One region of the Arthrobacter sp. J156 genome, then DNA from elsewhere that is predicted to be linked to it. Evidence: predicted binding sites of a transcription regulator. Region 1 holds the regulator's gene; the other holds the start of a gene.
The links. Region 1 encodes HspR, which represses chaperone genes until heat shock. Its sites were predicted from a motif close to AAGTTGAGTCNNNNNGACTCAACTT; they were not measured.
Positions count from the first base shown of each region.

Region 2: the regulator HspR is predicted to act here: its motif matches at 1,438-1,462, upstream of AC0QR5_RS11440 (Hsp20/alpha crystallin family protein).

Region 1 is NZ_CM149650.1:2,090,716-2,093,885, reverse strand. Features, by position in the region: gene AC0QR5_RS09540 (nucleotide exchange factor GrpE) at 1-538, shown strand, start outside; gene AC0QR5_RS09535 (DnaJ C-terminal domain-containing protein) at 635-1,615, shown strand; gene AC0QR5_RS09530 (heat shock protein transcriptional repressor HspR) at 1,674-2,129, shown strand; gene AC0QR5_RS09525 (alpha/beta hydrolase) at 2,111-3,049, shown strand; gene trmB (tRNA (guanosine(46)-N7)-methyltransferase TrmB) at 3,069-3,170, opposite strand, start outside.
Region 2 is NZ_CM149650.1:2,498,005-2,501,174, reverse strand. Features, by position in the region: gene AC0QR5_RS11455 (D-serine ammonia-lyase) at 1-152, opposite strand, end outside; gene AC0QR5_RS11450 (DUF3800 domain-containing protein) at 240-851, opposite strand; gene AC0QR5_RS11445 (hypothetical protein) at 1,114-1,347, opposite strand; gene AC0QR5_RS11440 (Hsp20/alpha crystallin family protein) at 1,533-1,979, shown strand; gene AC0QR5_RS11435 (hypothetical protein) at 2,184-2,516, shown strand; gene AC0QR5_RS11430 (SDR family oxidoreductase) at 2,545-3,170, opposite strand, start outside.

The sequences.
Region 1 (3,170 bases):
CGAGCACCACGAGACGGTGCCCGTGGACGAGGCGCACGACTCCGAGGACGCGCTGGCCCAGGCCGAGCGCATCCTCAACGAGGCCGGCCAGGAGGGCCGGGACGACGCGGACTCCGGTAGCAGCGCGGCCGAGGCCGAGCTGCGCAACGACCTGTTGCGGCTGCAGGCCGAGTACGTCAACTACCGCAAGCGCGTCGAGCGCGACCGGGAGGGCGTGCGCGAGCTCGCCGTCCAGACCGTGCTCGCGAGCCTGCTCCCGGTGCTCGACGACCTCGACGCCGCGCGCCAGCACGGCGACCTCGAGGACGGGCCGTTCGCGGCCGTGGCCCGCAAGCTGGACACGATCCTCGGCGGCCACGGGCTCGAGCGCATCGGGGAAGCGGGGGCCGGATTCGACCCCACCGTCCACGAGGCGCTCATGCAGCAGCCGCATCCGGAGATCCCGGCCGACCACGTCGCCCAGGTCCTCCGTCCCGGCTACAAGAAGGGCGAGCGCGTCATCCGCGCCGCCCAGGTGATCGTCTCCACGGGCGAGTAGCCGCCGCGGCGGGCGGGCGGTCCACCACGGACCGCCCGCCCGCCGCACCGGTCCACGGGCCGGACACCATCACCCGACGTTGAAAGGAGGCGCCTCATGGCAAGCCAGGACTGGGTCGACAAGGACTTCTACGCGATTCTCGGCGTCTCCAAGGACGCGAGCGAGGCCGACATCAAGAAGGCCTACCGCAAGCTGGCCCGCACCCACCACCCCGACACCAATGCGGGGAACCCGGGAGCGGAGCAGAAGTTCAAGGACATCACCGAGGCCAACTCCGTGCTGTCCGATCCCGAGCAGCGCCAGCAGTACGACGCGATCCGGGCCATGGGCTCCGGGGCGCGGTTCCAGGCCGGGGGCCCCGGGGGAGCGGCCGGTGCCGGCTTCGACGACATCTTCGGCAACCTGTTCGGGGGCGGACCCGGCGGCGCCCGGCGCGGCCCCGCGGGCTTCGGCGGCGGGCAGGTCCCGCCCGAGTTCGCGGACCTCTTCGGCGGATTCGGCGGCCAGCCGGGCGGCTTCGGCCAGCCCGCGCAGAAGGGTGCGGACCGCACCGCCACCACGACGATCTCCTTCGGCGGTTCGCTGCGGGGGACCACGGTCTCCCTGCGCGAGCCCACCGGCGAGGTGATCGAGGTGCGCATCCCCGCCGGCATCAAGGACGGGCAGAGCGTGCGCGTGCGCGGCAAGGGCCAGCCAGGCCCGGCCGGCCAGGGCGACCTCCTCGTCAAGGTCTCGGTCAAGGCGCACCCGTTCTTCCAACGGGAGGGCAACAACATCCGCATCCACGTGCCCGTCACGTTCTCCGAGGCGGCCCTGGGCGGCAGCATCGAGGTGCCGACGCCCGCTGGCGACACGGTCAAGGTCAAGGTGCCCGCCGGCTCGGGCTCGGGCCGGACCCTGCGCCTCGGCGGCCGCGGCGTGAAGACGGCCAAGGAGGCCGGCGACCTGCTCGTGGTGCTCGACGTCGTCGTCCCGCAGAACCTCAACGCCGAGGCGGAGGCGGCCGTCAAGGCGTTCGCCGAGGCCACCGCCGGCGCCGATCCCCGGGCGGGACTGGCCGCCAAGGCCGCGCTCTAAGGCCCCGGCCGCCCGGCCGGCGGCACCGCGACGACGCCCCGAGGAAAGGAGGGACCTCATGGCCCCCCGCAGCACCGGCCCCGAGCCGTTCGGGGTGGACCGCTTCACGCCCGTGTTCGTGATCTCCGTCGCCGCCGAGCTCGCAGACATGCACCCGCAGACCCTGCGCCAGTACGACCGGCTCGGGCTCGTCTCCCCGTCCCGACAGCGCGGCAAGCAGCGCCGGTACTCCCGCTACGACGTCGAGCTGCTGCGCGAGGTGCAGCGACTGTCCAAGGACGGCGTGTCCCTCGAGGGGATCCGCAGGATCCTCGAGCTCGAGAACCAGGTCGCCGCCCTCCGGGCCCGCGTCGGGGAGCTGATGGAGGAACTCGACGACGTGCGTGCGGCCCGCGCCGTCGAGCACGCCCGCGTCTTCGCCGCCGGCGCCGCGGGCGAGGTCGTCACGCTCGCGCGCGGGCAGCGTCCGCGGGCCCGCAGCCAGGCCGTGGTGCTGTGGCGGCCGCGCGGCTAGGCGGGCCGGTCCCGGACGGCGGCTACGCCGCGCTCAGCGAGCGGGCCATGGAACGCTTCCGCGCCCGGATGCGGGAGCGCGACGCCATGCCACAGCGCGCCAAGGCCGCTGTCGACGGCGTCGCCCACGCCCTGCGGCCCGGCTCGATGGACGCCGCGATCCCGCCCCGCCACCTCTTGTTCCTGGACCTCGAGGGCCCGCGGCCACTCGCCGCGGTGGCCGTCGGCGAGCTCGACGCGGCCGATCTCGTCACGTGGCAGCTCTCCGGAGTGGGGATCGCACCCGAGACCGCGATGTGGGGCACGGTGCGCGAGGCGGGCCAGCTGCTCCTGGAGCAACGCGCCGTCGGGGTCGGGTCCCCGGCCGTCGTGGCGTGGCTCGGATACCCCGCCCCGACCCTGGCGCACGCGGTCCTCGACCTCCGGGCCCGGGCCGCTGCCGAGCGCTTCAGCCACGAGCTGCAGCGCTTCGCCCGCTGGCGCCCCGACGGACCCCGCACCGCGGTCGAGGCCCATTCCTACGGCGCGACCGTCGCCGCCCACGGGCTCGCCGCGCTGGCCGCCGAGCGCGCTTCCGGGACCGTTTCCTGCCTCGCGACGACGGGCTCGGCGGGCATGCCGCGGCGGCTCGCGGCCGATCCGTCCCTGCTCGGCGTTCCGGCGCACCGGGTCTTCGAGGCGGTCGCGGCCGACGACGCGCTGGCCCGCCTGGGGCGCCGGCTCAGCGGCCGCACGCGCCCCGCCGGGAGGGTGTTCGACGTCGACGGCCGGCCCGGTCTCGGGCTCCTGCCGGTGACGGGGCACAACACCTCGCGGTTCGTTCCCGGTGCGGGTCGTCCGCGCTACGGATACCGCGACCCCGGGACGCTCTCGCTGCGGAACCTGGCCCTCGTCACCGCCGGGCTCGAGCCGCTCGCCTAGCCAGGCTTGCGCCCGGTCGTCAGGAGTCCGCCGTCGTCCGCCGGTACGCGAGGTCGAAGACGAGCCGTCCCGCCTTCCGCGCCTTGGACTCGAAGCTCGTGGGGATCCGGCCCTCGTAGCG
Region 2 (3,170 bases), 410 kb from region 1:
GCCGCCTCGACGATCGCCGGGTCCAGTCCCGATGCGGCGAGAACGACGCCGGTGCGGGCCGGCTCCGCGCGGAACCACGCCGTCTCCTCGGCGCGGGCGAGGGCCGCGACGACGGGGTCGGCGAGGAGGTCGGGAGGGGCGTCTTGCCTCATATCAAGATGCCCGCATAGTTGTAGGTGCAGGACGCGATTCGTCGCCTCCAGCCCATCCGAGCCCCCGCCCACGCGGGGGTTTCGAGTTTAAGGCGACCATAGGTACTCCCGTCGAGTGATCTTCTTGAGGTCTTTACGGATGGAGTTCAGGGCCTTGATCGCCTCGGGATGCCGCTCCGGCTGTTCATGGCGGATACGAGTCAAGAAGAACGTGGCAAGGTCAGCCGCTTGCAAGAGCCGGCTGTGGTCCGAGGGGCCGAAGTAGATGGTGTCGAGGAAGTTGGACAGCGTCAGCCGTGTGAACCCGTTAAGTGGCGCGCGGCGTAGCCCGGCGAAGCGCGTTCGGCTGTCCTTCGCCGTGTGGTGTTCGTCGGCGATCACCAAGACGTTTGGTCCCTTCCCGCCCTTTGAGCTGGTGTGCTCTTGCATGGACTCGAGGGACTGGCACACCGCGAGCACGTGGGGATCGTGCGCCACGGAGTAGCGTTGGCGCAGGGCGCGGACGTCGACGCCGCGGAGGAAGAAATCCGCGCCTGAGTCCCCCAGTGCCTTGGCCGCCAAACGGCACGCTCGAGTCCGGATCGGGATGGGGACGGACTTCCACGCTCCACGGCCTTGGAAGACATCGGTGGCTTGGAACTCCGTCGTCGGATCGAATCCCGGGATCTGGTCGGAAATCAGCTGGCCGATTCCGTTCATCTGTTCCTCGATGAACCTGGCTTGATGTTCGGTGACGAGAAGGGACCGACGTAGTAGAAATTCCCCTTCGCTCCTCGGCTCGACTCGTCGAGGTACGCCAACAACATGGCTAGCTTGGCTCCTTCCGTCGAAGAGACAGTCACGTGAAGCGAATCTATCCGACGCGTCCGACAACAAGCCTGCGGCGGTGGTTCCCTCCGTCGTTGAGATGCGCCGCGTCGACGGACGCACGGGGCCGGATTCGTCTGGCCCGCGAGGGCGCTCAGTCCGCCGGACCCGGCCGTCCGGCGTCGTTCCCGGAATCGCGGGCGCGCGCCGCCCGGGCGCCGCGGGAGCGCAGTTCGTCGATCCCCAAGTAGGCCAGGAGGCCCGCCGCGCCGATGAAGGCGATCGTGGGCAGGGGCGAGCCCGCGGCCAGTCCGGTGAACGAGGCCGCGAGGACCAGTAGCCCGGTCACGGTGACGAGGATCTTGAGCCAGAGGGGTGCGGAGCGCATGGATCCATCGTTGCACGGGGCGGGTTCGCCGTGGGAGAACGGGGCGGAAAACTATTGGCACTCTCGAGGGTAGAGTGCTAAATTCGAGACAAGTTGAGCGCATGACGCTCAACTCTGGCGGAGGCCGAATCCGCCACCGAACCGCCGATGGCACGCACGGTGCCACACCACAGGAGTTGATCAACATGGCTACGAACTTCGATCCGTTCCGCGAACTCGACCGCATGGCCGGCGCGCTGCTCGACAACCGCCAGGGCCTGCGCGAGATGCCCATGGACCTCTACCGCCAGGGCGACCGCTACATCCTCGACGCCGACCTGCCGGGCATCGACCCCGGTTCCGTGGACATCGACGTCGACGGCCAGCTGCTCACCATCCGCGCCGAGCGCACGCTCTCGGGCGCGGAGGGCGTGAAATGGCTCAACCGCGAACGCCGCGGCGGCAGCTTCCTGCGCCAGCTCAACCTCGGCCAGGGCGTCGACACGGAGAACATCACCGCCCGCTACGAGAACGGCGTGCTGTCCGTGGTCATCCCGGTCCGCGAGAGCGCCAAGCCGCGCAAGATCGCCGTCCGGACCGGCGAGCACGCCGAGGTCGGAGAGCTCGCCGGCTCGGAGGCCTCCGAGCAGTAGGCCGCACTCCTGCCGAGCGGCGCATCGCCGCCCGGTCCGACGCGCCCGGTTCCGGCGGACCTCCTGGTCCGCGGGAGCCGGGCGCCCGCGTGTCGGCGCCGCCCGCCGGCCCCTCCCGGCATCCCTCCGCGACGACGACCCGGAGGGGGATCCCGGGGGCATGATGGGTAGGTACAGCGGACGGCCGGCGGCAGTGAGGGGCGTATGGAACGGAACGACGGCGGGGCGCGCCGGGCCTGGGGCGTCGCCGCGGCCTGCGTGGCGGCGGGCGGCGGGCTGCTGCATGTCGTGCTCTGGATGCACGGAGCGCTTGCCCCCGACCCCGGCTACGTGTTCCACGCCGGACTCTCGGGCCACGGCTGGATGCTCGTCACCTACGTCCTGACCGCGGCGGCCGCGGTGGGGATGCTCGCGCTCGGCGGGACGTTCACGGAGGGGGCGCGGATCGATCCCGCCGCATGCGCCCTCGAAGGCGATGCTTCCGGGCTGCTGCTCGTCTGCGGGGAGGAGTCCATCGCGATCCCTCCGGAAGGGTGATGCCGGCGGCCCGGGCCGCGCCGGAGCCTCAGCGGCCCGCCGGCTCCGGCCCGGGGGCGGTTTCCGTGCCGGCGGCCTGCAGGGCCGCGGCGGTGATGCGGCGCATCATCGACCCGAAGATGTGGCCGTGAAACGGGGCCACTGACCACCAGTAGAGCCGCCCGGCGAGCCCGCGGGGGAAGAAGACGGCCCGCTGGCGGTACAGGCTGCCGGATCCCCGCGGTTCGATCGTGAACTCGAGCCACGCGTTTCCGGGGACGCGCATCTCCGCGCGAAGCCGCAGGAGCCGGTCCTGCTCCACTTCCTCGACGCGCCAGAAGTCGACGACGTCGCCGAGCAGGAGGCGCGTGCTGCTGCGGCGGCCGCGCCGCAGTCCCACGCCGCCGGCGAGCTTGTCGATCAGCCCGCGGACGCCCCAGGCGCCCGGCAGCGAGTACCAGCCGTTTCCTCCGCCGATTCCCTGGACGACGCCGAACACGGCTTCCGGGGGAGCGTCGACGTCGAGCTCGCGGACGTCGACGTAGACGGGGCGCCCGGCCCAGTCAGGATCGCTGGGCAACGGGTCGGCGGGCTGGGCGACGGCGTGCGCGGTGGCCCACGAGGTCTCCACGGCGTCGGTGCCGATCTTCTCCAGGGCGAGTTCCACGGCCCGGC